One region of the Glycomyces halotolerans genome, then DNA from elsewhere that is predicted to be linked to it. Evidence: riboswitches for the same ligand, from Rfam matches in the RefSeq annotation. Region 1 holds a riboswitch; each other region holds the start of a gene.
What was found. A riboswitch is a leader RNA that binds a small molecule or an ion and turns the genes downstream of it on or off. The one in region 1 is predicted to bind cobalamin.
Positions count from the first base shown of each region.

Region 2: it holds a riboswitch for cobalamin, as region 1 does, so the genes downstream of both, ACYVL2_RS12775 (CbtB domain-containing protein) here and ACYVL2_RS08220 (prenyltransferase/squalene oxidase repeat-containing protein) in region 1, are expected to answer to the same signal.
Region 3: it holds a riboswitch for cobalamin, as region 1 does, so the genes downstream of both, metE (5-methyltetrahydropteroyltriglutamate--homocysteine S-methyltransferase) here and ACYVL2_RS08220 (prenyltransferase/squalene oxidase repeat-containing protein) in region 1, are expected to answer to the same signal.

Region 1 covers NZ_BAAGXZ010000007.1:26,339-36,270, forward strand. The annotation lists gene dnaE (DNA polymerase III subunit alpha) at 1-239, shown strand, start outside; gene ACYVL2_RS08190 (winged helix DNA-binding domain-containing protein) at 255-1,346, opposite strand; gene ACYVL2_RS08195 (hypothetical protein) at 1,395-1,883, opposite strand; gene ACYVL2_RS08200 (ECF transporter S component) at 1,987-2,784, opposite strand; gene ACYVL2_RS08205 (ABC transporter ATP-binding protein) at 2,768-4,375, opposite strand; gene ACYVL2_RS08210 (CbiQ family ECF transporter T component) at 4,372-5,448, opposite strand; gene ACYVL2_RS08215 (hypothetical protein) at 5,445-6,038, opposite strand; gene ACYVL2_RS08220 (prenyltransferase/squalene oxidase repeat-containing protein) at 6,035-7,279, opposite strand; cobalamin riboswitch at 7,362-7,526, opposite strand; gene ACYVL2_RS08225 (TetR/AcrR family transcriptional regulator) at 7,685-8,242, shown strand; partial or broken gene ACYVL2_RS08230 (MinD/ParA family ATP-binding protein) at 8,267-9,535, opposite strand; gene ACYVL2_RS08235 (UvrD-helicase domain-containing protein) at 9,647-9,932, opposite strand, start outside.
Region 2 covers NZ_BAAGXZ010000014.1:6,781-16,712, forward strand. The annotation lists gene ACYVL2_RS12760 (cobalamin biosynthesis protein) at 1-702, opposite strand, end outside; gene ACYVL2_RS12765 (histidine phosphatase family protein) at 699-1,286, opposite strand; gene ACYVL2_RS12770 (CbtA family protein) at 1,283-2,011, opposite strand; gene ACYVL2_RS12775 (CbtB domain-containing protein) at 2,019-2,204, opposite strand; cobalamin riboswitch at 2,236-2,452, opposite strand; gene ACYVL2_RS12780 (helix-turn-helix transcriptional regulator) at 2,741-2,968, opposite strand; gene ACYVL2_RS12785 (ABC transporter permease) at 2,972-3,823, opposite strand; gene ACYVL2_RS12790 (ABC transporter ATP-binding protein) at 3,820-4,743, opposite strand; gene ACYVL2_RS12795 (DEAD/DEAH box helicase) at 4,934-6,628, opposite strand; gene ACYVL2_RS12800 (cold-shock protein) at 6,628-6,834, opposite strand; gene ACYVL2_RS12805 (YidH family protein) at 7,125-7,496, shown strand; gene ACYVL2_RS12810 (DUF202 domain-containing protein) at 7,493-7,858, shown strand; gene ACYVL2_RS12815 (DNA/RNA helicase domain-containing protein) at 8,000-9,932, opposite strand, start outside.
Region 3 covers NZ_BAAGXZ010000002.1:249,288-259,219, forward strand. The annotation lists gene ACYVL2_RS03090 (ABC transporter ATP-binding protein) at 1-583, opposite strand, end outside; gene ACYVL2_RS03095 (fluoride efflux transporter FluC) at 1,283-1,738, shown strand; gene ACYVL2_RS03100 (fluoride efflux transporter FluC) at 1,735-2,097, shown strand; gene ACYVL2_RS03105 (S8/S53 family peptidase) at 2,195-4,645, shown strand; gene ACYVL2_RS03110 (Rossmann-fold NAD(P)-binding domain-containing protein) at 4,652-5,392, opposite strand; cobalamin riboswitch at 5,511-5,751, shown strand; gene metE (5-methyltetrahydropteroyltriglutamate--homocysteine S-methyltransferase) at 5,793-8,033, shown strand; gene alr (alanine racemase) at 8,108-9,280, shown strand; gene ACYVL2_RS03125 (alpha/beta fold hydrolase) at 9,277-9,932, shown strand, end outside.

The DNA of each region.
Region 1 (9,932 bases):
AGGCGAACTCGGCGCCCATCACCTTGGCTCTGCGGGCCGCCATGGTCAACCAGGATCTGATCCAGAAGCTCTCGGACACCTTCCGCACCCACCGAGGCGAGGCGCAGGTGCGGGTCAAGCTGGCCAACGGCCCGAAGACGACGATGCTGGCGCTGGGCGACGACTGGCGGGTGCGCCCGTCGGTCGAACTGTCGGCCGACCTCAAGGCGCTCCTGGGAGCGGGCGCCCTCGTCTCGTAGCGTCGGGATCGGTGCTCAGGCGTCGAAGTCGACTCCGGACAGCGTCGCCGAGCGGAAGTCGGCGAGCCGTTCGGCCTGCTCGGTGACGGCCCTGCGGGTCGCGGCGGGGAAGTTCCTCCACGGCCGGACGGCGACCGTCAGTTTCTTGCCGGACTTCCGCGGCCGCCAGGTGCCGACCAGGTCGCCGTCGACCAGGACCGCGCCGGGGCGGCCGAGCACCGGCCACAGCTCCTTGGCCCGGGCCCGCTCGGGCGCGAGGGTCGACCGGTCGCGGGCCTGCAGGAACAGGTCGTACGGTCCCAGCAGTCGAGTGCCGTCCGCCTCGGCCGACCGCAGCCCCTCCTCGTCCTCGGCGAGGATCCAGCGCCGTTCACCGTCGATGTCGACTTCGGCGGCGTCTTCGGGCCAGCGGGCCTTGACGTCCTTCACCGGGGCGTCGATGTACTCGGCGACCTGCTTGACCGTGGTCGGGCCGAGCAGCCGCAGGTAGGCGCGCACGAGGTCGAACCGGTCGTCGACCGCTTCGGCGACGGTGAAGTGCGGGATGGGCCGCATGACCGGCGGCGAGGTGCCCGGCTCCAGTTCCAGGCCGGCGCGGAGGGCCGAGAGCCGGAACGGCTGCTCGTAGAGGTGGATGGTGTCGCACGGTCTGCAGAACCGCCGGTAGGGCTCGGGCAAGGCCGAGGTGAGCCTGCTCGAGACCTCGCCTTTGGCCATGGGCCCGGCCACGATGCGGCGCATCTGCTCGGCTACCGCGTCGAGGGCCTCGAGGTTGCCGATCCCGGCGGCCTTGAGCGGTTTGGAGGCGTCGAAGATGCGTTTGCCCGCGTCGGCGTCCGAGTACGGTTCGAGTGCCGCGGCGATCTGACCGACGTCCTCGCGGCGGTACAGGTGGGGCGCGCCTCGGACGGTCCACAGCAGCACCCGCGCCTCGTCGGTGAGCGATGCGGTGTCGACCCCGCGAACGGCCAGGGCCCATGCGGACCCGTCGGGGCCGGTGTCCTGGACGCCGATGTCGAGCACCGAGGTGCCTTCAAAAGAGCCGCGCTCCCGGTCCAGCTGCTGTGCGTGGACTCGGAAGCGCAGCGCCTGGCGTCGGTCGATCATGCTCCCACGCTAGAGCGCGGGACCGACACCGCTTGGGTCTTCTGGGCGCTACTGGGCCAGGACTTCCTTGAGCGCGGTCTCGTAGCCTTCCTTGTCCTCGATCGGGGTGTCGTTCGCCGCGTAGTGGAGGACGACCGGTCCGCTGAAGTAGGTGTCGCCGATCTCGGTGGCGGCGGCCTCGGCCATCTCCTCGGACATGTAGATCATCACCTTGACGTCGCCGGTGTTGAAGGCCCGGACGCAGTCGGTCAGGTCGCAGTTCTCGTCCTCGACGCCCAGGTCGGTCGACTCCCCGTCGGACAGGCCCGCGTCGGCGAAGGCCGTCGTGATCGCCTCGGGGGCGATGGGCGGCTCGAGGTCCGCGGTGGCCTCCGGAGGCATGTTGTCGAGTTCGCCGGCCGATTCCCACTGCTCGGCGGCGTCGGCCTGGCCGGCTTCGGTCGCCTCGGTGTCGGGGGCCTCGGGTTCCTCCTCGCCGCCGCAACCGGCGGCCGCGAGGGCCGCCACCGCGGCGGCCGCGATCAGAACGCGTCGCATACATCGACTCCTATCGAAGTGTTGGCTACGCGGATCATATCGGCTCGGATCGATGTGCCGATGGCCGGGTGGAAGCGGTCCCAGGGCGGTCGTCGCCGACCGCTCAATACCACCGGGCCCGACGCGCCGTCCGCCGCAAGACCTTCAGCAGCACCGGTCCGACCAGCAGAATGAGCACCGCGGTGGTGACCGCCCGCCCCAAGTCCCACCCCAGCGACGTCGCCACCGAATACGCCACCAGCCGCGACGCGTTCTCGCCGAGCCCACCACCGGGGACGTACGCCAAGTGCCCCTCGGTGATCGCGAACGGCCAGAACGACATATTGAGCAGCAACCCGAACACCAGCGACGCGACGACCGAGTAGCCGACCAGCGCCGCCAGCTCACCGGCCCGGCCCCGCCCCGTCGTCGGCGGATTCGGCCCCGGCAGCAGCCCCGCGCCCAGACCCACGAACGCCGCCGCGAACATCTGATACGGCATCCACGGACCGACCCCGCCGGTCAGCAGCGCCGAGGCGAACAGGCCCGTATTGCCGAGGATGAAACCGAACGCGGGCCCGAACACCCGGCCGGCCAGCACGATCAGAAAGAACACCGTCTCCACGCCCGCGGCCCCCGCACCGAACGGCCGCACCGCCGCCACCACCGCCGACAGCACCCCCAGCATCGCCACCGCCCGCGCGTCCAAACCGCCGTCCGAGAGCTGCACCAGCACCACCGCCGTCACCACCGGCAGCAGCAGCGCGAACAGCCACGGACCCGAGGTCGTCTCGGTCAACGCGCCGCCGGGGGAGGCCAGCAGGGGCCACGACATCGCCACCAGCCCGAACACCGCCGCGAGCGCGACCGCCAGCGCCCCCTTCCAGCGAAGGACCGGGCGCGGACTACTCGGCGTCGCCATCGGACCGGCCCAACGCCTCGGCCACCTCGTCGACCGTCAGCCACCCCGGAAGGATCTTCTCCACCTGCGGAGCGAACATCGGCGAGGCCGAGACGATCGTCCTCGCCGGCCCGTCGGCCACCACCTGGCCGTCCGACAGCAGCACCACGCGCGTGGCGAAGGCCGCCACGAACTCCACATCGTGCGTAGCGACCATCACGCAGTGCCCCGCGTCGGCCAGCCGACGGAGCCGGTCGGCCAACGCCTCCTTGCCGGGATAGTCCAAGCCCCTGGTCGGTTCGTCGAGCAGCAGCAGCGGCGGCGCGGCCGTCAACGTCACCGCCAACGCCAGCGCCAGGCGCTGCCCCTCCGACAGGTCCCTCGGATGCGCCTCGCCGTCGACGCCCTCCACCAGGTCCGCCAGGATCTTCCGGCACGTCCCGGCCGGGGCCCCGCCTTCGGAGTCGGCCGCCTCGCATTCGCCCGCGACCGTCTCCGCGTACAGCAGGTCGGCCGGCTCGGACGGCACCAGACCGGCCAGCGTCCGGCGCCGCGCCGGTTTCAGGCCGCCCGGATCGGTCCGCTCGATGGCGACCGCCCCGCCCGAACGCCGCCCCGTGCCCTGCAGCGCCCACAGCAGACTCGACTTGCCCGAACCGTTGCGGCCCATCAGCGCGATGCGCTCACCGCGACCGGCTCCCAAATCGACGCCGTCGACCGCCCGCACCCCCGGATAGTCCACCGTGACGCCCCGGGCCCGCAGCAGCGGCGCCTCGGATCGATGCCCCTCCCGCACCGGCGGCGCCAGATCAGCCAGCGTCGCGCGCAGCGGCGCCGCCACCCGGCGCGCCTGCCGGATCGTCACCGGCGGACCCGGCCAGCCGGCCAGCTCGCCGAGACCGACCACCGGCGGCGCCACCGGCGACGCGGCCAGCACCTCCCCGGTGGAACCGGCCCGCACCCGGCCCTCGCGCAGCAGCAGCGCCGAATCGGCGTACTGCACCACGCGCTCGAGCCGGTGCTCGGCCAGCAGCACCGTCACCCCCAGGTCGTGGACCAGCCGGTGCAGCGCCGACAGCACCTCGTCGGCCGCGCCGGGGTCCAGTGCCGAGGTCGGCTCGTCCAGCACCAGGGCCGAGGGCCCGGCGACCAGCGCCGCGCCGATCGCGACGCGCTGGCGCTGACCCGACGACAGGTTCGCGAGCGTCCTGCCGCGGACGTCGGCCAGGCCCAGCAGGTCGACGATCTCGGTGACCCGCTTGCGCATCGTCGCCTGCGGCAGGCCGAGCTGCTCGGCGGTGTAGGCCAGTTCGAGTTCGACGTCGTCGGTCACGAAGCCCGCCAACGGGTCCTGGGCCACGTACCCGACCACGTCCGCCAGGTCCGCCGGGGTCGCGTCCTTCACGCTGCGGCCCGCGACGGTGATCCGCCCGGTCATCGTCCCGCCGGTGAAGTGCGGGACCAGGCCGTTGACCGCCCGCAGCAGCGTCGACTTGCCGGCGCCGGTGGTCCCCACCAGCAGGCAGAACTCGCCTTCGGGAATGTCGAACGAGACCTCGTCGAGGACCGGTCGCTCGGCGTACCGGAAGGTCACCTCGTCGAATCGGATCACGCCGTGCCTCCCTCGGTCGAGGCGGTCGGGGCCAGGAGCGCCGGCGCGGAGGCGACGAGCACCCCGCAGGCGGCGAACAGCGGCAGCGGAGGGACCGCGAGCAGGCTCGTGGGCGGCCAGACCGCCGCCGGTTCGACGTTCGCGCTGACCACGGTCCCGACCACCGCCGCGCAGCCCGAGGCGACGATCGCCCAGTCCCGGCGGCCGAACCGGTCGGTCCGGTAGCGGGTGTGCGGCACCCGCTTCGAGGCGAACGCGATGCCGAGCACCGCGGCGGCGGCGCCGGCGGCCAGCAGGCCCCACGCCACCGTGCCCGGCGTCGCCGAACCCAGCAGCGCGTACGCACCCGCGCACAGGCCCAGCAGCCCGGTCAGCAGGAACGCCGACGTCGCGTGGCGGGCCGGCGCCGGAATATCGGCGGCCCGGCCGTAACCGCGCGAGGCCATCGCCGCGGCCAACGCCAGCGACCGGTCGAGCGCGTCGTGCAGCACCGGCACCACCACCGTCCGCATCACGTTCGCCGGGTTCCGTCTGGTGTTGCCGCGCAGCGCCCTGGCCCGGCGGATCCGCGCCACGCTCGAGACCAGCTGCGGTGCGACCGACAACGCCACCACCACGGCCACGCTCACCTCGTACAACGCCGCGGGCATCGAGCGCAGCAGCCGCCGCGGACTGGCCAAGGCGTTCGCCGCGCCCACGCAGACCAGTAGCGTCGCCAACCGCAGCCCGTCAAAGACGGCCGCGAGCGCGCCCTCGGCGGTGACCGCGCCGCCGAGCCGGAACCCCGCCGCCCAGTCCGGGAGCCGGACCTGCGGCAGCGTCACCAGCACGGTCGTCCCTTCGGCGCCGCCGAAGACGATGTAGAACAGCATCCGCACCGCGATGGCCGTCGCCCCGATCAAGAGGAAGACCCGGTAGGCGCCCGACCACGGCTCATCGCCCCGGCACCAGGCGACCACCAGCCCCGAGACGGCCACGATGAGCAGCAGCAGCCACGGGTTCGAGGTGCGGCTGGCCGCCGTGGCCAGCAGCAGCGCCCAACCCCACCACGCGACCGGGTGCGCGCCGCTCATGTCGCGCGGCCGCGTCGCAGCCGCCAGATCACCAGGCCCGCGATCACCGACAGGAGCACCACCGCGATGACCCACGTCGGCGACCCGTTCGAGGACTCCGCCGTATCGGCCGGCGCCGATTCGGCTGCACGGGCCGAGGCCGGGGCCACGCCCGGCGGCTGGGAGCCGCCGCCGAAGACCCAGCCTTCGACGTCGCCGTCGTCCGGGTCGGCCGTGCCCGCCCCGACGTTCGAGTACGTCCACTCGCCGTCGACGGCGCGCCAGTACGACCATGACCGGTCGGCCGGCGGCATGAGACCGCACTCGTCGTCGGGGAAGCCGTCGATCCGGCACACCGCGCCGGGGAAGCTGATCACCTCGGTGACGGTGAAACCGGCCTGCGTCAGCGCCTCGATGCCGTTCGACGGGTCCTCGGCGCATCCGACGGCCGGCTCCGAGTCCGCCGACGACTCGGGTCCGGCCTCCCCGAAGTCGACCACCACGGTGACCCCCCGGCAGGAGCCCTCTTGCGCGGTCGCGGGCGAGGCCCACACCAGCGCCGCGCCGATCACGGCGAGGGCGCCGGCGCGGGCGGCCACGCCTGGGGTCACTCCGCTTCCTTGTCCCCGGTCGAGGCGCCGCGGCGGACTCGCGCCAGCACGTACAGCACGATCGCGGCCAGCACGACCGCCGCGCCGCCGACGAGCCACGGCACGAGCGAACCCGAGCCCTCATCGGACGCTGCGCCGTCTTCGCCGCCGTCGGCCCCGGTGGTCTCGCCGCCGGAGACCGCCTCGCACTGGACGACCGGAAGATCGGCGTCCGACTCCGAGGCGTCGAGCTCGGCCAGGTTCTGTCCCGACAGGGGAATGAGCGCCTGCGCGGTGGCCGAGAGCCGCATCATCTCGCCGTACTCCTCGTCCTCGGGGTCGGTCGCGCGGATCGCGCCGGCCGCCTCCTCGCCGCAGCCGACCTGGAGACCGATCAGGAACGCCGTCGCCCGCTCGGCGGACTCGGCGCGCTCGGCGCCCAGCAGCGCCTGCGCCGCGTACGCGGTCGAGTTCGCGTTCGGGCCGAAACCGGCGTCGAAGCCGCCGTTCTCGCCCTGAGCGGACTCCAGCCAGGCGATGGCCGCATCGTGGGCCGCTTCGGCGTCGTCGCCGTCCATCGTCTGCAGCGCCGAGGCCACCACACCGGTCGTGTCCGGGTCGCTGGCGCAGTCGTCGCCGCCGTCGGCGTCGGCGAAGCTGTAGCCGCCGTCGGGGCACTGCGCGGCGGTCAGCGCCGCTGCGGCCTCCTCGTTCGCGGGCTGTCCCGAGCGCGAGAGTCCCAGCACCGCCCACGCGGTCGCGAACGGAGTGCCGTCGCCGAAGTGGCCGTCGTCGCGCTGGCTGTCGGTGACCGCGTCGGCGAGTTTGACGCCGCCGAAGTCGGCGGGGTCGCCGCCGGCGGTGGCGACGACGTACATGACCTTCCCGGCGCCTCCGGCGTTGAGCTGCGGGTCTTCGGACTCGTCGCCGGGCGGGTAGACGTAGGCGTTCAGGACGTCGGGCTCGTTGAGCCATTCGAGACTGGTCTGGACCTTCTCGCCGCCCACGCGGGCGGCCATGAGACCGATGAGGACGTCCAGGGTGCTGGAGACGTCGCCGGCGCTCCAGGAGGGCCCTTCGGCCTGGGAGGCGAGCCAGCCGGCGGCGGCTTCGGAAGGATTGGAGAACGGCTCGTCCTGAGCGTGCGCCGGAGAGGCGGAGGCGATGGCGACGAGGGGGAGGACCGCGGCGGCGGCGAGGTACCGCAGCCGACCGGGGCGGTTGCTGCGTGCTGAGCGTTGGCCCAGCGGCGAGTGGCGCATTGCCTGACCTTTCTGAAGCGCGGGCGAGGTCTCGGGCAGGCGGCGGCGCCGCAAGCGCCTGCAGACCGCGACAGGCGTTGACGATGGACACTGGCGCCCGGTGGGCATTCGGGCTCACGCGGGTGGACCGAACCTGTTGCTGAGAGGTTACTGGCTCGGGTGGTGTTCGAGTTCGAACCGCGACTACCGCTGCGGGTCAGCGCCGGCTTCCGACCGGACTTCCCCCACTGGACGCCTGTTGAGTTTGCGTTCATTCTCTAGGGCGACGCTACGGGGTGTCAAGGAGGTGGCGCGTTGAGTGGATCCGTTCACTCACGCCACGGAGTCAAATCGGGCATCCCGTTATTGACCGGTAGCACCGGGTGTCGATACGGTGCAAATGTGAGCAGAAATAAGAATGCCGATTTGGACAGAGTCCTCCGCGCGGCGACCCGTACGTTCCTCGAACGCGGCTTCGCGGCCACTTCCATGTCGGACCTCGTGGCGGCCACGGGAATGAACCGGGCCGGACTCTACTCCGCCTTCGGGTCCAAACACCAGCTGTACATAACCGCACTCGCCCGATATCGCGAGGACACCGAACCGGAGATGCGCTCGATAGCCCGAGGAGCCATCGACGGCGACGGCGCCGAACCGGTCGGCGCGCCGCGCGTCATCGGCGACATCCTCGAAGTCGTGGCCAGGCACAGCAAAGAAGGCGGCTTCATCGTCCGCGCGGCCGTGGAACTGGCCGACGACCCCGCGACCATGAGACGCGTCCAAGAAGCGTGGTCGGAACTCGAACGCGACCTGACCGCGATCCTGGCACGCGCGGCCGACCGCGGCGAGACCCCGCCCCGCGACCCCCGGCGCCTGGCTCGCACCGTCCTGGTGTTCATCCAGGGCGCCTACGTGGTCGGCCACGCCGACGAAGACGACCGCCGACTCGAAGACGCCGTCGCGGGCCTCACCGGCCTGCTCTGACGCGACCGCGGCACCCCGGCCGCCTCACAGCCCCTCGGCCACCGCCGACCCGATCCTCAGCCAAGCGGCCAGCGAGGCCTTGCTCAACGCGTCATAGCGGATCGGCTCCCCCGAATCCAGCAGCTTCTCGTACGGGGCCAGCAGCACCGCCCGCGTGCGCGCCGCGAAGTGCCGCTGCACCGCCGGCAGGTCCACGTCCTTGCGGTGCGCCGGCATCGACACCACCGAGACCGCGCCCCGCACCAGCTCCCTGCGCCCGGTCTGCTCCAGATGGTCCAGCATCCGGGCGGCCGTCTCGGCCGAGTCGTTGCGGGCCGACATCGTCACCACGAGCTGATCGGTCGCGTCGATCGCCGCCTGCCAGTTCGCCGCCCGCACATTGTTCCCGGTATCGACGACGATGAGCTTGTAGAACCGCGAGACGGCCTCGCGCAGATCACCGAAGGCGTGCGCGGTGAGCATCTCGCCGGCCGTGGCCGACTCGTCCGAGGCCAGCACGTCGAACATCGCGCCGCCCTGGGCACGCACGTACTGCGACAGATCGCCGACCCTCCCGGTGGGGCCCTTGAAATGGTCCAGGTCGCGCAGCAGGTCCCGGACCGTGCGGACATGGAAGTCCTGCTGGGCCCGCATCCCCAGCGTGCCCTGCGTCTCGTTGTTGTCCCAGGCCAGCACGTAGCCGCCCCGGTGGCGCCCGAAGGTGAGTGCGAGCATGAGCACCGCGACGGTCTTGCCCGCCCCGCCCTTGGGGTTGACCACGGTGATCTGGCGCAGGCCCCCGAAGTTGCGGCGCACGGTCTCGATGTTGTTCTGGTAGGCGCGCTCGCGGGCGCTGGGAGGCAGGGCGATGAGGCCGAACGAGAGCCGGTGGATCGTCCCGCGCAGCCCGGTCTCGGCGACCGGTCCGCGAGGCGGGACGACGCGGCGGCTGGCGAAGTCGTCGGCGGTGACGCCGACGCGTTCGAGCGCGCCGGGGTGGTCGGGGAAGGCCGGCACGGGAGCGTCCGAAGGCCGGTGCGGCGCGGGCGCCGACGGCGGGCGGGGCCACTCGCCCGATCGCGGAGGGCCTGCTTCCGGAGCGTGCGCGAAACTCTGGCCCGGCACCGCCTCCGGGCTCGCCGGAGTCTCGGGCCGACCGGTGTCCCCGGGGCTCGCACGCCGCCCTTGGTCCGGATCGGGCGGCGAGCTCTGCCCTTGGTTCGCCGGCGGCGCACTGTGCTCTCGGTTCGCGCCCGGCGGCGCGAACGGCGACCAACCTGGAGCATCGGGCCGGTGCAGAGGCACAGTGTCCTCTTCGGTGTGCTCCATCGGGCCTCCCAGGTCATAGACGACTGCTATGCGACCTATTGTGGCCTATCGGTGGGTGCTCGCGCGGGAACTCCGAGTGGTGACCGTGCCGCGAGTTCAGAGCAGGCGCGGCTGCTCGGGCCCCGAATGCGCCACCGGAACCATCCCGAATGGACTGAACAGGCCCTGGTCCACATCGGCCAGCAGCGGCGATCCGGGGCCGGTGTGGCTCACATAGGCCAGATCGCGGGTGCGGCTCAGGGCCACGTACAGCTCGCGTCGGGCGGCGGCGGTGTTCGGCCAGGCCTCGGCGGTCATCCCGGTCAGGCAGACCACGCGGTACTCGCCGTCGGCCGCTTCGCTCACCGATGTGCCCTCGGGTCCGATGACCGCGAGCTCGTCC
Region 2 (9,932 bases), on a different contig from region 1:
GTGGCCGTCGCGCCGCCAGACGCGCAGTGTCCGCTTCGGTGAGCCGCCGACCAGCGGGGCGAGCCCGACCGCCAGCGCGGCCGAAAGCCGGGCCGGGATCCAGTTCGCGGCATCGTCCAGTCGGGCGGCGGCCCAGCCGAAGCGGCGGTAACGCGGCGACTTGTGCCCGATCATGGCGTCGAGGGTGTTGGCGACGCGGTATCCGGCGAGGCCGCCCGGCCCGGCGACGGCGCCCCACCACAGCGGGGCGACGACCGCGTCGGAAGTGTTCTCGGCGACCGATTCGACGGCGGCGCGCACCAGTTCGGCCTCGCTCAGATGCGAGGGATCGCGTCCGCACAGCGACGACAGGCGTCTGCGGGCGTCGTCCAGGTCGCCTCGTTCGATCACGGCGGCGATCCCCGCCGCCTCGCGGCGCAGGGATCGACCGCCGATGACGGTCCAGGCGAGGGCGGCGGTCCAGGCCGCGCGCGTCCAAGGACGGCGTTCGACGGCGGTGTGCGCGGCGGCCGCCAGGGCCGCGCCTCCGGCTACCAACGCTCCGGTGTGGACCGCGCCGGACAGGCGGGAATCGCGGTAGGTGAGCCGTTCGAGCGCGGCCGCGGCCCGCCCGAGTCCGGCGACGGGATGGTACCGGCGCGGGTCGCCGAGCAGCAGGTCGGCCGCGTACCCGGCGAGGAGCCCGAAGCCGTGGGGACTCACCTGCGGCCCCCTGTCGGGTCGGTGTTGACGCTGCGGACGGTCCACCGGCCGGAATGGCAGTGCAGGACGGTGGCCGAGCACGGGTTGACGTCGAGTCGCCAGAACGCCGAATCCAGCGCGCCCAAGGCGGCCACCACGGCGGCCTTGATGGGACCGCCGCTGGTGAACACCACGGTGTCGGATCCGGAGACGCCGTATGCGGCGAGCCCTTCGCGCACGCGTGCGGCCAGATCGGCGAGCGACTCGCCGCCGGGCGGGGCGGTCCGCGGGTCGTCCAGCCACGCTTGGAGCCGGTCCGGCTGACGCTCGCCGATCTCGTTCAGCGTCGCGCCCGCCCACTCCCCGAAATCCAATTCAGACCATCGGGGATCCGGCTCGGCGTCCTCGAACCCGGCGAGGACCGCGGTATGGCGACAGCGCCGCACCGGCGCGGTGGCGGCCCGGGACGCCTCCAGCTTGCCGAGCAGCCCGGCCGCCTCCAGCTCCCCCGCTCCGTCCAAGGGTTCGTCGAGGGGAAAGGCGTGGCGGCGGGTCGCGGCAGTCGGAGCATGGCGGACCAGAATGAGCCTCGCGAACGCGCTCACGTGGACTCCCGCTTCGCGTCGCGGTGCCACAACCAGCCGAAGACGACGGCGAGACCGAGCCACAGGATCGCCTGTGTCGCCATCGATGCCAACCTGAAGTCCCACAGCAGATCGGCCGGCGCCTCGGCCTGATCGCCATTGGCGGGCAGCGTGAAGAACAACGCGCCGTACAGCAAGACGGCGACCACGCCGACCAGCGTCTGGCGCGGCACGTCGTCCATGCCGCGGCGGCGGAGCCATCGCGAAGCCGCCCACAGCAGCAGGGCCATGGCCGCCGAGGCGCCGATCGCGACGAGGAACCACGTCGTCCTCGCTTCCACCGTCGACGGGTCTCCGACCCCGGGAGGGTTGGACGGGTACTTCAGGCCCGGGAACAGGGCGATCGCCGCCCACACGGCGACGCCGAAGGCGAGGGCGCCCTTCCAGCGGTCGCGAGAGTCCCTGGCGACGAAGGCGAACACGAGCCCGAACAGGCCGCCGTAGGCGGCGCCGAGCAGTGCGGTCCCGACCGGAAGCAGGGCCTGCTGCGCGGTGCGGGAGACGGTGAATTCCTCACCGTGGTCGTGGGCGGCCTCGGCCGGTCCGTGGGCAGCGGATTGCGCCCGCTCCTCGAGTTCGATGGCCTCCTGGAGGGGGACCTCTCCAACGAGCAGCGCGAACGCCCCTGCGACCAGACCGGCTGCCAGCCCCGCCGCGAGTCCGCGGCGAACGCTGTCGGTGATCATCGACAGGTCAGTGGCACGGGAGTCCGAGCAGGTGACGGGCGTCGTGGAACGCCTCGTGGAGCACCGGGCTCCCACCGGTGAGCGTGCCCTGCTCGAAGCCGACCAGGAACATCAGAGCGCTCATGGCGAGCACCGTCAGCGCCATCAGGCCCCATCGGGGCGCGGTTCGGGTCGCAGCACCAATAGCCGTCATGTCGACCTCCTCGGGGATCCTCGTCCCCTCAGTCGTGACAGGAAGCCGCAGTCTTCTGGCTCTCGGATCAACGCCGTCCGCCCGACCTTCCCGGGCCCGAAGACCCAGTGGCCGCGCTCCGTCCGGCCGGAGCTCTCAAGAGCTCCGGGGCGGGCGACTCCCCGAATACAGTGGCGGGACCGCCGCAGAATCACACTGCGTTCCTAGCCGCTTCCGTCGAAGGAAGCATGAAACTACCGCACTCTGCACGCCATGTCCACCCCTGCCCGTCTCGACCTCGTGGAAAAAGCCTCCGGGCGATCGCCTTCCCCGGCTTCATGCTCGCCCTGCTCCTGAGGCACGGCCAACAGCAGCGAACCTGGAGGACTGGCTCTAGAGGACATACAAAAGGCCCTGGTAACCAGGGCCTCTGATCCTCCCCGCGAACAGGCTGCTCATCCCGCCACAGGGCCTTCGACTCCCCTCCGACCGGCTCGGCGACGTCTCCGAGACCGCCGCCGGTCGTCGATGAGGGCTTCGGTGTCCGCTTCGGCCGGTCAGGTGCCGATCCGGGGGAACGGCTTGGTGGAGAAGACGACTTCGACGCTCACCTCGAAGTACTCGGCGATCTTGAGCGCCAGATGGAGGCTCGGGGAGTATTCGCCGCGTTCGAGGTAGCCGACGGTCTGGTAGTGGACGCCGAGCGCGTCGGCGAGCTGGCGCCGCGAGATGCCCCTCTCGGCGCGCAGCACGGCGATGCGGTTGTACACGACGTCGTCGGCCACGGTCTAACCCCATTCCTGGTACATCTTCTCGCGCCGCTGAGCCACGGAGGAGCCCGATTCTCGGCGGGCCATGCGGCTGAGCAGCTTCGGAGCCAGCGCCATCGAGGCGACCGCCCAGACCGCGAGCACGGCGAACATCGTAAGGGTCCGCCAGCTGTGGCCGATCTCGACCGCCGCGGCGGCGTCGGGCAGCAGCGCGTGCCGCATCCCCAGGCCCGCCCAGTAGAGCGGGAACACCTGCCCGATGGCCTGGAGCCATCCCGGCAGCGCCGTGATCGGGTAGAAGATCCCCGAGATGGCGATGAGGCCCATGAACGGCAGCATGACCAGGCCCATGTTCTGGGGTTTGTCGATGAGCGCGCCGAGGACCGCCCCGACCGGGATGGTGGAGGCGATGCCCAGCAGCAGGACCGACAGGAACATCAGCCAGCGGTCCGGGGAGGTGAATCGGAGACCGTCGAACAGGAGCAGTCCGGTGACGAGGATGACCGACACGGTGATGGCGGTGAACATCGCCAGCGAGACGGTGTTGCCGACCAGGTAGCCGGTCATGCCGCCGGGCATGGACTTGGCGCGCAGGAGCGTGCCGTTGGTGCGGTCCATGACCAGGATGCCGACGACGCCGAACACGCCGCTCCAGACGATCATCATGCCCATGAGGCTGGGCATGTTCATGGCCCCGAGGCCGACCGGGGAGTCGTCGATCTCGACGCCCCGCAGAAAGGCCAGGACGAGCACGGCGATGCCGACCGGGAGGACGTACCCGAACACGTCCGAGGGGGTCGTCAGGGAGATGCGGGTCTGGATGAGCGCCCGGCGCCAGCCGGTCTTGTAGGCGTGCAGGGTGGGGTTCATTTGGTGGCCTCCTGAAAGCTGTCCACGGCGGCGTCGGCCTGGCCGGCCTCGAACTGCGCGACCAGGGTCAGGTAGGCCTCCTCCAGGCTGGCCCGGTGGATCTCCAGGTCGGTCACGGCGCCCTCGTCGGTGGCGAGGAGCTTGCGGGCGAAGGCGGTGGCGTCCTCGGTGGCGTGGACCTGGACTCGCCCGTCCTGCATCCACGTCACCTGCGCGGTGGTCGCGGCGGCGCGGGCGAGCGCGTCGGGCGAGCCGTCGGCGATGATCCGGCCGCCGGCGAGGATGAGGATGCGGTCGGCGAGCTTCTCGGCCTCGGCGAGGTCGTGGGTGGTGAGCAGGATGGTGGTGCCCTCGAGGTCGGTGAGGCCGTGGATGAGGTCGTGGAATTCGCGGCGGGCGTGCGGGTCGAATCCGGTGGTGGGTTCGTCGAGGAACAGCAGGGCCGGCCGGCCGACGATGCCGCAGGCGACGTCGAGGCGGCGGCGCTGCCCGCCCGAGAGGGTCTGGATGCGCTGGCGGGACTGCTCGGCGAGGCCGACCAGTTCGAGCAGTTCGTCGGCCTGCCACGGTTCGGTGTAGGGCCGGTAGTAGTCGGCGAAGTGGGCGAGGAGGTCCCGCACCCGCCATTTGCCGTTGTCGCGCCATTCCTGGAGAACGATGCCCATGCGGGCGCGCCAGCGCTCGTCGCCGCGGGCCGGGTCGGCGCCGAGGACGTCGACGTCGCCGCCGGAGCGGGCGCGGAAGCCTTCGAGGATCTCGACGGTGGTGGTCTTTCCGGCGCCGTTGGGCCCGAGGAGCGCGGTGACGCCGCCGTGGCGCAGCTCGAAGTCGATGCCGTCGAGGACGACGTTGTCGCCGTAGCGCATCCGCAGGTCGGATACGGCGATGGCGGGGCCCTCGGATGGGGAGGCGGGTGCCATGGACTCCTCCGTCACATGGATCGGACAGTTGATAGCACTCATGCTACATACTGTCCTAGTGTTCGGCAATACCGAGGGAGTACCGCTGCCGGATGCGGGTCGACGGCGAAGGGGCCGCATACCCGCGCTCCCGCCGCGCGGATGGGGAGGCGCTGGAGGATGAAAGCCCAGAGGAGGAGGCCGCAGACGGTCATGGCCAGGGGGACAGCCTGCCTTGGAAGGCGATGATCGCTAAGTCGCCGCGGCGGTAGGGTTCCCGATCCCGGCGCACGGTCGCCTTCCGGCGCTTGATGGTGGTGTGCCGCAGCGCGGTGATCACCTCGTCGGCCTCCGGCTCGGGCACCTCCACCAGCGAGAAGCGCTCGGCGATGTCGATGGCCCCGATGTCGCGGCCGCTGAGCCGGGTCTCACCGGCTATGGCTCCCACCAGATCCTGCGGTCGTACCCCTGCGCTCCGGCCCATCCCGATGAAGACCCGGACCGTGCCGTCGTGGCGCGCCGGACGCCCGCGACCGGCGGCCCGCTCGGCCACCTCGGGTATCTCCGCCTCGTCGGCCGATCCGACGCTGGACTCGTGCGCCAGCCGCACCGCCGCCAGCGCGACGTCCATGACGTCGAACTCGTCGGCCAGCGGCTCGACAACCGCTCGGAATCGGTCGAAGTCGTCACCGAGAAGGGTCTCGCGCAAGGCGGCGCGCGTCAACTCCATGCGGTGCGCGAACAGGTCCGCCGCCGTCGGCACCCGCTCCACGGCGATGCGCCGCTTCGTCAGCCGCTCGATCGCCTTGATCATGCGGTGCTCGCGCGGCTCGGTCAAGGTGATCGCCGTGCCCTCGCGCCCGGCGCGCCCCACCCGGCCGATGCGGTGCACGTAGTCCTCCGGCGCGGACGGCACGTTGTAGTTCACCACGTGCGTCAGCTGCTCGACGTCGAGACCGCGGGCGGCGACGTCGGTGGCGACCACGAGGTCGACACTGCCCGCGCGCAGCCGCCGCATCACGCGGTCGCGCTGCTCCTGGCCCATACCGCCGTGGAGGGCCTCGGCCCGGTGCCCGCGCCCGTTCAGCGACTCGGCGAGCCGGTCGACCTCCTCGCGGGTGCGGCAGAAGACGAGCGCCGCGGCCGGCGATTCCAAGTCGAGAATGCGCCCGATGGCCGCCTGCTTGTGCGGCCGGGCGACCATGTAGGCGATCTGCCGCACCAGTGGCGGCTCCTCGCCGGTCCCCGCCTCCAGGCCCAGCGCCACCCGGACCGGGTCGCGCAGCTGCTTGCGGGCGACGCGGTCGATCTGGGGCGGCATCGTGGCCGAGAACATGACCGTCTGCCGGTCCTCGCCGATCTGGTCGAGGATCTCCTCGATTTCCTCGGCGAAGCCCATGTCGAACATCTCGTCGGCTTCGTCGAGCACCACTATGCCGATGTCGTGCAGGCGAAGCGTCCGGCGGCCGATGTGGTCGAGCGCCCGGCCCGGCGTGGCCACCACGATGTCCACGCCGCGGTCCAACGCCTGCAACTGGCGGCCGATCGGCTGCCCGCCGTAGATCGGCACGACGCGGACCTCCAGTTCCCGGCCGTAGCGGTGGAACGCCTGCGACACCTGCACGGCCAGCTCCCGCGTCGGGGTCAGTACCAGCGCCCCCGGGTCGGAGCCGCGGTCCTCCTCCGCCAGGCGCTGGAGCACCGGAAGGGCGAACGCGGCGGTCTTTCCGGTTCCCGTCGCGGCCTGGCCGAGCAGGTCGCGCCCGGCCAGCAGCGGCGGGATGGCCTCGCGCTGGATCGGCGTCGGCTCCTCGTACCCCAGGTCCGTCAGGGCGTGCAGCAGCTCATGACGGAGTCCCAGGTCGGCGAAGCCGATCGCTCTGGCAGAGTCCGGTGCCGTCGTCATCAGGTCGGCCGAACGTGGGCCGCCTGCTCGCCGCGATCGCCTCTCGTGACATCGAAGCTGACCCGCTGGCCCTCCGTCAGGCTTCGGTAGCCCCCGGAATCCTCGATGCCGCTGAAGTGGACGAACACGTCGTCTCGGCCCTCATCGGGTTCGATGAAGCCGTAACCCTTGCCGGCGTCGAACCATTTGACCGTGCCGGTCGGCATCTCGACTCACCGCCCCTCGTCCTCTCAGCCGCGTTGAACCGTCGCTACAGCACCTGATACCCGTTCCGCTCGATTCCATGCCCTCGGCCCGGCCCGGCATGATCGGGAGAACTTCCCCGCAGGAAGCTGAGGCGTCCGTCGATCCGGCCCGGGCGTCGGCTCGGCCCTACACGAGACCTCGCAGATTCCCAGGAACCTCACGGTGAGCATGAGGCACTCCTAGACTGTGGTCCCGTGACAGTCGAAGAGAGCCGCCACGTCCACCCGTCCCTCCGCGGGGAGTCGGTCGAGTGAGCGAGCGACGATTCCCTCGCCGCGTCTACGACCACGGCGAGGAGCCCGATCCGCGTTTCACGTTGGCGAATGAACGGACGTTTCTGGCTTGGATCCGCACTGCGCTGGCCTTCACCGCCGGTGGAGTGGCATTGGAGGCCCTGGCCGATCCGCTGCAGGAGACCCTCCGGCTCATAACCGCGCTGATCCTGATCGCCATCGGCTTCGCCCTACCGGTGCAGGCATGGGTCGGATGGTCCCGCACAGAGCGCGCCATCCGAGCCGGCCGGCCGCTCCCGGCGTCGATCTCCGCGCTCCCGATTACCATCGGAGTGATGCTGGCCAGTGTGCTCGTAGTCGTCGCCCTGCTGACCGGGCCCGCGCGATGACCCGACGGGCCGGGTCGGGCGGGCACTGGGACCCAGGGCTCCAACCCGAGCGCAACAGTCTCGCCTGGCAGCGCACCGCGCTCGGTCTCACGGCCGCCTTGGCAGTCGCGGCGCGTCTCCTTGCCGCTCCGGTTCCCTGGTTGGGTATCGTCCTGCCGATCGCCGGCCTCATCGGCGGGGTGTCCCTGTTCGCAACGGCCGGTATTCGCTCATGCCGACTCGAACGTCGACTGCGCGCCACCCCGGCCGCCGGTCCTCCCCCGGTCGCGCCAGGCGGACGACTGCTGCTGGTCACCGCGCTGCTCGCCACGGCCCTGGCCGGTGCCGGAGCCTTTCTGATCCTGGCCGTACTCGGGCGGTAGCTGAGCGCTGCTGTCGGCAACTTGCCGACCGTTCGATCGATGTACCACGCGGGCGCCGTCTTCCTACCGGGCGGCCGGGACGGTGATCGGCACCGCGGCCCGTACGACATCGGCAATTCCTCGCGCAGGTCCGTCGTACGCTCACGGCCGCCGGCGACGCGAAACCGTCCCAGCGGAGTCGAGATCGCGAAGCAGAGCGCTTCGCAGCGAGTCCGCGTCCCAATCCGATGCTTTCCGGGCCTCCCAGCCGGCATCCCCGTAGGCGCTGATCGCGTTCGCCGCCGTCTCAGGATCCAGGTCGTCGCGGAGGATCACAACCCGCTGTTCGCGCCATGCCAGTTTGGACCGGTGTCCGGGCACGTACTCGATCCCCATGTGTGGTAGCGACACTCCCTCCCCGTGCACTTGGTGAACGACGTCGATGAGCTGCTCGGGCAGATTGCGGAAGATACGGTTCTCCTTGATCTCCGGCTCGGCACCGAGCGGCAGCGGCAGCGGCTGAACCAGCGACCTGAGTTCGGCTCGCAACAGGTTGTCCTCGGCATAGATCACCATGCCGCGCATCCCTCTGGTCATGAGGATGTAATAGGCATTGCGGAGCAGCTTCTCGGCACGCCTCCGATCGTCTTCGCGAGTGCGGTATGAAGGCAGGTCGGTGTTGTTCTCGAGGACCGGAACGGCATGTGAACCGCGCCAGATCAGGTCCCGTCCGATAATGGCCCCGGCCCACTCCCATTCGAGGCCTTGAGCGGTGTGGACGCAGCCGATCTGCCTCCAGCCGCCAGTGTCCCAGGCCCAGCGCTTGGCCTCCGGACCATCTTCAGCGGCCTTCTTGAGGTTCCACTGCCGAGACCAGTCGCCGATCGTCACGCTGCCGTATCCGTCGTCAGTCGAATCCCAGCAGATGCCGGCGGTAATGCGATATCGTTCCCGCTCCTCGGCAAGGGCATGGAGAATCCGCTCTACCTCGTCGGGCTGCTCCGCGACCCAGAGTCGGAAGTCTTCCCTCTGCTCCCAAAGTCCAGGAGTCTCGGGTTCCAGACCGACAAGCCTACGGACCCAATCGACGTATGCCTTGACACCGCCCGACCGCACCTGGGTGGTGAGTTCGATCTCGAAGACGGTAACGCCTCGGCTTTCGAGGTCCTCGCGAAGGCGGTCGACCGTGCCGATCTCCGTCATCTTCACCTGCTGGTCATCATCGACGAAGAAGACGTGGACCATGGAGGTGGAGAGGATGTCGTCGATCTGGTCCGTCTCGCGGCGATGGCTCTGGAGGCTCGTGCGCTTCTCCAATCGGTGCGCTTCATCGCAGATCGAGATGTCAGCGCTGAGGCGCATCGAACGCTCGGTGATCTTCTTCTCTCGCGGGCTGCGAAAGAGCTGTTTGGCGTCGTTCGTCGTCAGACCGGAATGCCTCACCAGCGCCTCTCGAAACGCCGTCTGCCACACCCAGTAGTAGACCCCCCTACCCTGGCGAAAAGACTCGCCCGCCAGTTTCAGCGCCACCGCGGTCTTTCCCGTGCCCGGTCTACCATGCACGATCACTGCCGCCTTCCGCTCGGCAAGCGCCGCTTGTTCGGCGGCTTCAGCGACCAGCTGGTAGGCCTCCCACTGCTCGCCGAGCAGTACAAAACGGTCCTTCGCGGTCCGATCGAACTCGGCGTCCATCCGTTTGAGCAGGACCTCCGACTGTCGGACTCGGGCCTGGCGAAGCAGTCGAGCCGCCTCGGCGCTGCTCCCGGTGCTGTACCACTGTCGCAGACGGCTTCTGAGTGCTGTCTTCTCTCCGGCACCGAACATGGTCGAACCGAGTCCGTGTCGCACGTTCCGCAGCCTTGTCATGAAGTCATCGGTGGCGTTGTGCAAGAACACCATCGGCTGAAAGTACTGTCGATCGAGCACGGCGTACAGTTCGGTGAGGTAGGCGACGTGCCTGGTCGCCTGCTCCCACGGGTGGGGTTTCGACGCCGGCTTTCCGCGTTTGAAGCCCGCCATCACGCCGCCTCTGCCGCGGACTTCGAAGTCGGTCCACTGCTTGAGCTCGACCAGGGTGTACACCGGACGGCCGTGA
Region 3 (9,932 bases), on a different contig from region 1:
CGTGGGTGACGAACACGATCGTCTTGCCCAGGTCGGCCTGGAGTCGCACGAGCTCGTCTTGGAGTTCGCGGCGCACGATGGGGTCGACCGCGCCGAACGGTTCGTCCATGAGCAGGATGTTCGGGTCGGCCGCGAGCGCGCGGGCGACGCCGACGCGCTGCTGCTGGCCGCCGGAGAGCTGCGAGGGGTATCGCGAGCCGAGCGAGGCGTCGAGGCCGACCCGCTCGAGCAGTTCGGCCGCTTGGGTTCGGGCGCGTCGGCGGGGCGTCCGGTTGAGGACCGGGACGGTGGCGATGTTGTCGAGGACGGTCCGATGCGGCATGAGGCCGCCGTGTTGGAGGACGTAGCCGATGGATCGGCGCAACGCGACCTGGTCGCGGCCGGCGACGTCCTCGCCGTCGATGGCGACGCGCCCGGAGGTCGGCTCGACCATCCGGTTCACCATCTGCAGGAGGGTCGTCTTGCCCGATCCGGAGGACCCGACCAGTACGACGGTGCGGTGGGAGGGCACCACGAGCGAGAAATCCCGGACGGAGACGGTGCCGCCCGGGTAGGTCTTCGAGACCGATTCGAACTCGATCATGTCCGCTCCCGTTCGCGCTCGGGACTGCTCCGATCCCGAACTCTACCGCCCGGGCCCGATGCCGAAACATCGTCGTGTCGATGGGTCCCCCATCCCGGCGCAGCGCTTCGAGCGCATGGGAATCATGCTCCCGCAGACGAATCGCTCAGGTGAGGCGAGAGAACCCGGTCAGGAGGAGGGACGGTCGTCGTTGACCGCCGACCGATCGTAGCCGAGGGCACCGACGACCCGGGCTCGTCGGCGGTGAGCGGTAGCCTCTCGGCGCCGCCGACGGGCCGAGCGGACCGTGTGAGCGCGGGGAACCGACGCCGGTAGCGGTGTCCTCGCGGACGTAGTGTGGGAAGCTCCGATATTCGGGCTTCCGGGAGGCCGATATGCCGCAGGTCGAGGTGCGCCGGACCGTGGAGGCGCCGATCGATGTCTCTTCGGCGGCGGGTGGCGCTTCACCGAAGCCGGCCCCGGCCGCACCGAGGCGACGTGGAAGTACACCTTCTCCTGCCGCCCGGGACTCCTGCGGCCGCTCACCGAACCGATCGGGCATCTGATGCTGCGCCGGGACATCGAGCGCCGGATCGACGCCTTCGCCACGGCGTGCTCCGATCCGCAGATCACCGCCGCGGCTCTCGAGGAGTGAACCGCGACGACCGATGCCGCACCGGCCCCGGCGCCGAACCGGCCGCTTCCCAGTACATTCGAGTCGTGCCACGAACCACCGCCGGAGATTCGCGCCGCATGCTCGGCGCGATCTCCGGCACCGCGCTGCTGGCCGTCTCCGCCGGCGGCGCCATCGGAGCGGTCGCCCGCTACGGCCTGACCGTCGCCTTCCCCGCGCCCCCGGGTTCGTTCGGCATCGCCACGTTCGCCGCCAACACCATCGGCGGATGCCTCATCGGCGTCCTCATGGTGCTCGTCACCGAGGTCGCGCCAGGCACCAGACTCGTGCGCCCGTTCCTCGGCGTCGGCGTCCTCGGCGGCTTCACCACCTTCTCGGCCTACATCCTCGACATCGGACGCGCCGCCAACGCCGGAGCGGCCCTGGTCGCGGTCACCTTCGCCTTCGCCACCATGGCCGCCGCGCTCCTCGCCGCGGCCGCCGGCATGTACGCCGCCCGCCGACTGCTCGTCCACCGCCGCCGAACCGAGGGCGAGCGGTGACCCTCCTGCTCGTGGCCGCCGGCGCCGCCGTCGGCGCGCCCCTGCGCTTCGCCACCGACCTCCTCCTCGCCCACTACGCGGGCCGCCGACTGCCGTGGGGCACCCTGGTCGTCAACGTGACCGGCTCGGGCCTGGCCGTGTTCTTCGCCCTCACCGTCGCCGGCCCCGACTGGACCGCGCTGCTCACCATCGGCTTCTGCGGAGCGCTCACCACCTATTCGACCCTGTCCTACGAGACGCTCCGCCTCGTCGAAGACGGACGCTGGCCCCACGCGCTCGCCAACGTCCTCGCCAACCTCGGCGGCGGCCTGGCCGCGGGGACGGCCGCGTTCGGTCTCGCGCACCTGTGGTTCCTCTGAGCGCGACACGCGGCAACGCTCCGGCTCCAATCCGCCGATCGGCCCCGGCCGTGACCGAAGATCGGGTTCCTGTCACTCGCTTCGAGAGGAACCCTCGATGCCGGGCCACCGCGCCATCCCGATCGCCGCCGTACTGCTGCTGCCGCTGCTCGCCGCCGAACCCGCGCGAGCCGACGCGCCCGACCAGGTCTGGCTCGTCGAACTCGAGCCCGGAGCCGACGCCGCGGCGTTCGCATCGGCCGCCGCCGACCACGACATCGACCTTCGCCACGACTTCGAGCGGATCTGGAACGGCGTCTCGGTCGGCGCCGACGCCGCCACCGCCGAACAGCTCGAATCCCTCGACCCCGTCGAACGCGTCTGGGCCGACGCCGAATTCACCGGCCCCGGCCGTCCCGACCGCCAAGCCGAACTCGCGCTGGCCGTCGAGACCACCGGCGCCGTCGACGCGCACCGACGCGGCATCGACGGCGCCGGCGTCAGAGTCGGCGTCATCGACACCGGCATCGACTACACCCACCCCGACCTCGGCGGCTGCTTCGGTCCCGGTTGCCGCGTCGAGGTGGGCACCGACTTCGTCGGCGACGAATACGACTCCTCGGACCCCGAGCGCGAAACCCCCGACCCGGACGACGATCCCGACGACTGCGCCGGACACGGCACCCACGTCGCCGGCATCGTCGGCGCCGACGGCGACGTCACCGGCGCCGCGCCCGGCGTCGAGTTCGGCGCCTACAAGGTCTTCGGCTGCGAGGGATCCACCAGCGCCGAAGTGATCCTGCAGGCCCTCGAAAGGGCGCTGGCCGACGGCATGGACGTGGTCAACCTGTCCATCGGGCAGCCGTTCCAATGGCCCGAATACCCCACCGCCGAAGCCGCCGACGCGCTCGTCGACGAAGGCGTCGTGGTCATCGCCTCGATCGGCAACAGCGGCGAGGCCGGCGTCTTCTCGGCCTCGGCCCCCGGAGTCGGCGTCGACGTCATCGGCGTCGCCTCCACCGACAATCCCGCCCGGCGCATGAACGCCGCCCGCGTCGAAGCCCTCGACCGGAGCGTCGGCTACACCACCGTCGAAGCCACCGCCGCGCCCGAGCCCGGCGAGGAGACCGACCCGCTGGTGTGGCTCGGACGCGCCTGCTCGGGCGACGAATCCGAAGGCGACGTCGCAGGCCGCGCCGCGCTCGTCCTCCGCGGCGGGTGCACCTTCGAAGAGAAGTACGACCGGGCCGTCGACGAGGGCGCCACGAGCGTGGTCGTCTACAACGACCGGCCCGGGCCTTTCAGCGGCGCCGGCGTCGAGGACCGGGGCGCGCCGATGATCGCCGTCACCGGCGCCGACGGCGACGACCTCCGCGATCTGGCCCGGATCGGCGCCCGGCCGACCGTCGAGTTCGAGTCCGGCACCGTCCTGGTCGACCTGCCGCGCGGCGGACTCGCCTCCGAATTCACCTCCTTCGGACCGGCCCCCGACCTGACGCTCAAACCCGACCTCGCCGCTCCCGGCGGCGGCATCTGGTCGACCTGGCCGGTCGACGACGGCGCGCACCGGTCCCTGTCGGGCACGTCGATGTCCGCCCCGCACGTGGTCGGCGCCGCCGCGCTCCTCCTCCAGACCGACCCGAGCCTCGTCCCGGCCTCGGTTCGCAGCCGACTGGTCAACACCGCCCGGCCCGTCCCCTGGGGTGAGAACCCCGGACTCGGCCGGCTCGAGCCGATCCACCGGCAAGGCACCGGCGTCCTCGACATCCCGGCCGCGCTCGAGGCCGGAGGATCCCTGTCCCCCAGCGGCGTCGACACCGGACACGGCACCGGCCCGCGCACCTTCGAGATCCACCTGACCTCGCGAGAACTGCACCCGCGGACCTACCGGCTCGAACACCGTCCGGCGATCGCGACCACCGGCGACATCCGCGACCCCGGATTCCACGTGGCCGAACCGGCAGTGACCGTCGAACCGGCCCAGGTCCGCCTGCGGCGCGGCCAGAGCGCCACCGTCACCGTGACCGTCGAGGCCGGCCCCGACCTGCCGCACGGCAGCGTCTTCGGCGGCCTCGTCGTGGCCGAACCCGACGGCGGCGGCACCGAACTGGCCGCCTCGTACGCCGGTTACCACGGCGACTACCTCGCCATCCCCGTCCTCGAGCACCCCGATTACCCGAAACTCGCCGTCGCGATCGACCAGGACCAGGACACCGGCGAAGCCGACTATCGTGATCTGCGCGAAGGCGAGACCTTCAGCATCGGGGACGACACGCTGCCGACCGCGCTGGTCTACCTCCACCACATGCCGCGGGCCATGGAGGTCGTGGTCGAGAACACCGACACCGGCGAGACCTTCACCTGGGACCGCGAGGAGTTCCTGCCCCGCTCGGCCGGTCCCGACGACACCGCCGCGATCGGCCTCGCCGCGTTCGACGAGGACCGGCCCGGAGTCCTGGAGCCCGGGAGCTGGCGCATGGAGGTCCGAGTCCTCAAAGCCCTCGGCGACGAGACCGACCCCGACCACTGGGAGCAGTGGCGATCTCCGACGATCCGACTCGCCGAATGAGCCGCCTCAGCCCTCCGTGCGGTGCACGATCTGCGCGGCGGCCTGATCGCGCGGCATGATCGACAGCCGGTCGATGTTGACGTGCGCCGGCCGCTTCGCCACCCACGCGATCGACTCGGCGACGTCGGCGGCCGTCAGCGGCGTCATGCCGCGGTAGACCGCCTCGGCCCGCTCCCGGTCGCCTTCGAAGCGGACGAGACTGAACTCGGTCTCGACCATGCCCGGATCGATCTCGCACACGCGCACCGGCTCCCCGAGCAGCTCCAGCCGCAGCACGCGGGTGAGCGCGGCCTCGGCGTGCTTGGCGGCGTTGTAGCCGGCCCCGCCCTTGTACGGCTCGCGGGCGGCGATCGACCCGATCGTGATGACCTGCCCGTCGCCGGAGGCGACCAGTAGCGGCAGCAGCGCCTTGGTCACGCGCACCGTGCCGAGCACGTTCACGTCGTACATCCGCTGCCAGTCGTCCAGATCCGCCTCGGCCACCGAATCGAGCCCGAACGCGCCCCCGGCGTTGTTGACCAGCAGATCGCAGCGGTCGATCCCGGCGGCGAACGACGCCACCGAGGCGTCGTCGGTCACGTCCAGGGCCAGCGCCCGACCGCCGCACTCGGCGGCGACCTCGGCGAGCCGGTCCGTGCGCCGAGCGCCGAGCACCACCGCGAAACCGGCCTCGGCCAAGGCCTTCGCCGAAGCGGCGCCGATACCGCTGCTGGCCCCGGTGATGACGGCCACGGGTCGGTCAGTCATGAATCCTCCCTGGAGGTGCGGGTTCCGACCGCGACGATACCGATCCCGCCCGGGCCGAACCGTGGCGCGGGCCCACATCGGCCTCGGTCGAATGCGGGGGCGGCGATGGCACGCCCGTACCATCGGAGGCGACGCCGGTTCCGAGGCGGCGCCCGCTGTCTCGGCTAAGAGGGAACCTGGTGGGAGTCCAGGACTGCCCCGCAGCGGTGAGCGGGAACGAAAACCGTCACAAGCACTTGGCCGAGGTCCGCGCTCGAAGCGAGCGAGGATGGAAGCCTGGGAAGCGACGGCCGGTAGGCGCCGAGTCCGCACTCGGCGAGCCCGCGAGTCCGAATACCTGCCGACGTACCGCGGGCGCCAGCGCGCGGTCCACGCTGTCCGAGTTCGAGGGAACTGACACATGACCACTGCAAAGAAGACCGTGCACGCCACCGTGCTCGGCTACCCCCGCATCGGCGCGCGACGCGAACTCAAACGCGCCGTCGAAGCCCACTGGTCCGGGAGGATCGACCAGGCCGCGCTCGACGCGGCCGCCGCCGAGATCCGCTCCCAGATGCTCGACGATCTCGCCTCCGCCGGACTCGACTCCGTCCCGACCGGGATCTTCTCGCTCTACGACCACGTACTCGACACGATCGTCGCCGTCGACGCGATCGCCCCCAGGCACCGGCGCGACAGCGAGACGGCCACCTACTTCGCCGCCGCGCGCGGCGACGCCGACGCCGTGCCGCTCGAGATGACCAAGTGGTTCGACACCAACTACCACTACCTGGTCCCCGAGATCGGACCCGACACCGACTTCCGCGCCCGCCCCGAGCAGGCGCTCGGCGAGTTCCTCGAGGCGCGCGAACGCCAACTCCGGGCCCGGCCGGTGCTGCTCGGCCCGGTCACGTTCCTGCTGCTGGCCAAGGCCGCCGACGGCGCCCCGGACGGATTCGAGCCGTTGAGCAAACTCGACGAGCTCGTCGACGTCTACACCGAGATCCTCACCGCGCTGGCCGACGCCGGCGCCGAGCGGATCCAGATCGACGAGCCGGCGCTGTGCGCCGACCGCACCGGCGCCGAACTCGAGGCCGTCCGCTCGGCGTACCAGCGGCTCGCCCCGATCACGGAGCTGCTGGTGACCGGCGGCTACGGTCCCTTCGGCGAGGCGCTGCCGGTGCTGCTCGAAGCCGGCGTCGGCGGCATCGCCCTCGACCTGGTCCGCGGCCGGGACGATGTGGACGTCCTCGAGTCGCTCGACGTTTCACGTGAAACATTCGTGCTCGCCGGGGCGGTCGACGGCCGCAACATCTGGCGCACCGACCTGCTGGCGGCCGCGGCCGAGCTCGAACGGCTCCACCGAGTCACCGACCGGCTCGGCGTCTCGTCCTCCTGCTCGCTGCTGCACGTCCCGGTCGACCTCGAGGCCGAGCACGGACTGCCGAAGTCGCTGATGGAGCGACTGGCGTTCGCCCGCCAGAAGCTCCGCGAAATCGTCAGCCTCGCCAGGCCCGACGCCCCGCGCCTCCAGCGCCCGCCGGCTCCTGCCGAATGGCGCAAGGAGACCGTCCGCTCCCGACTGGCCGCGCTCGGCGAAGACGCCGACCGCCGCGTCCCCTACGACGAGCGCGTCGCCGCCCAGGAGCCTTCGGCGCAACTGCCGCTCCTGCCGACGACCACCATCGGCTCCTTCCCGCAGACCGCCGAGCTGCGCCGCGCCCGCGCCGCCCACCGCCAAGGCCTGATGATCGACGCCGACTACCGCGCCCGCATGAAGGCCGAAGTCGCCGCCGTCGTCGACGAGCAGATCAAACTCGGCCTCGACGTCCTGGTCCACGGCGAGCCCGAGCGCAACGACATGGTGCAGTACTTCGCCGAGCAGCTGACCGGATTCGCCACCACCGCCGCCGGCTGGGTCCAGTCCTACGGCTCCCGGTGCGTGCGCCCGCCGATCCTGTACGCCGACGTCGCCCGGCCCGAACCGATGACCGTCGAGTGGATCTCCTACGCCCAGTCGCTCACCGACAAGCCGGTCAAGGGCATGCTCACCGGTCCGGTGACGATCCTGGCCTGGTCGTTCGTGCGCGACGACCAACCGCTGGCCGAGACCGCCGAACAGGTGGCGCTGGCGCTGCGCGACGAGGTCGCCGACCTCGAGGCCGCCGGGACCTCGATCATCCAGGTCGACGAGCCGGCCCTGCGCGAGTTGCTGCCGCTGCGCCGGTCGGGCCGGGCGGCCTACCGCGAGTGGGCCACGCGCGCGTTCCGCATCGCCACCTCCGCGGTGCGTCCGAGCACGCAGATCCACACCCACCTGTGCTACTCGGAGTTCGGCGACGTCATCGACGCGATCGCCGACCTGGACGCCGACGTGACCTCGATCGAGGCCTCCCGCTCGAAGATGGAGGTCCTCGAGGACCTCAACCGGGCCGAGTACCGGCGCGGCGTCGGCCCCGGGGTGTGGGACATCCACTCCCCGAGGGTGCCGTCGGTCGAGGAGATGGCCGCTTCGCTGCGGCTGGCCGTGCGCGCCGTCGAGCCCGAACGGGTCTGGGTCAACCCCGACTGCGGGCTGAAGACGCGCCGATACGAAGAGGTGCGGCCGTCGCTGGCGAACCTCGTCGAAGCCGCCCGGATCGTCCGCGCCGAGCTCGAGTAGGCCTCGTTCGCCCGGTCGGCGGCGTCCGCGCAGCGGTGCGTCGCCGCCGCCGATCGGGCACGTAATCTTGAGGCGTGGCGATTGACAACTACCGCATCGTGTCTGAGCCCGTTTCGGGGGACATGTCGGGTCTGGCCAGGGCTTACATGGATTGGCGGCGCCTGGCGCACAACGTTGAGGCGCTGGCCGCGCTCACCGAGGCGCCGCAGATGGCGATGGTGAAGGCCGACGCCTACGGGCACGGCACGGTCCCGGCTTCGCGCGTGGCCGTCGAGGCCGGGGTCGCGCGATTGGGGGTGGCGACGCTCCGGGAGGCGTGGCGGCTGCGGCGCCTTCCCGACCTGGCCGACGTGCCGGTGCTGGCGTTCCTGTACGGCCCCGAGCAGCCGGGCCTGGCCGAGACGATCGAGGCCGGCGCCGAGATCGGGATCTCGTCGCTGCCGCAGCTCGACGCGGTCGCCGCGGCCGCCGAACGGGTCGGCCGGACCGCGCGCGTCCACCTCAAGGGCGACACCGGGATCTCGCGCGGCGGGGTCGCCGAGTCGGAGTGGGAGGCGTACTGCGAGTCGGCCGCCAAGCACCAGGCCGCCGGGGCGATCGCGGTCGTCGGCGCCTGGAGCCATCTGGCGTGCGCCGACGAGGTCGACCATCCCTCCAACGGGATGCAGAAGGCCGCTTTCGAGCGGTTCCTCGCGGCCGTGGCCGCGGCCGGCATCGAGCCGGAGGTGCGGCACCTGGCCAACTCGGCGGCGCTCATCGCCGATCCCGAGACGCACTACGACCTGGTCCGGCCGGGCATCGCGCTCTACGGCTACAACCCGGTGCCGCACCTCGAGGTCGACCTGCGGCCGGTGATGGAGCTGCGCAGCCAGGTCATGACCGTCAAGCGGCTGCCGGCCGGGACGGGGATCTCGTACGGGCACACCCACCGCCTCGAGCGGGACTCGAACGTGGCGCTGGTGCCGCTGGGCTACGCCGACGGCGTCCCGCGCCGCGCCTCGGGCCGCGCCGAGGTGTACCTCGCCGGGCGCCGGAGACCGGTCCTCGGAAGGATCTGCATGGACCAGTTCGTGGTCGACCTCGGCGACGACGTCGTGAGCCCGGGCGAGCCGGTCGTCCTCATCGGCGCCGGAGCACACCATCCCGACGCCGACGACTGGTCGGGGTGGGCCGAGACCATCCCCAACGAGATCCTCACCGGCATCGGCGCCCGCGTGCCGCGGTTCTGGAACAGGGGGACCGCATGAGCAGCCGGGCCGCCCTGCGCCGCTGGGCCTTCGCCGGCGGCGTCGTCGCCGGGGCGGCGGTCGCGGTGGGCATGCCGCGGTACCTGGCCCGCCGCGCCCGCGCCCGCGCCTCGGCGGCCGACCCCTACGCCTCCGAACCGTTCGAGCTGCCGCCGACCGACGCGGTGCGCACCGTCATCAGCCACGACAAGGTGCCGGTGCACGTGGAGACGGTCGGGCCTGAGGACGCGGACCTGACGGTGGTGTTCGCCCACGGCTACCTGCACGACTCGACCACGTTCTACTTCCAGCGCAAGGCGATCGCCGAGGCGCAGACCGAGGGGTACACGCTGCGGGCGGTGTTCTACGACCAGCCGGGCCACGGGCGTTCGGGTCCGCTGCCGCGCACCGAGTACTCGATCGACGACCTCGCCGCGACGATGCACGACGTCATCGCCGCCACGGCTCCCCGGGGGCCGCTGGTGCTGGTGGGGCACTCCCTGGGCGGCATGACGATCCAGGCGTTCGCCCGGCACTACCCCGACCTGTTCGACCGGCGCGTGCAAGGGGTCGCGTTCCTGTCGACCAGTCCGGCCGGGCTCGACACCGTCGAGACCAAGCCGATGCGGGCGCTGCGCCGGATGCGCCGCACCGTCCTGCCGATGCTGCAGCA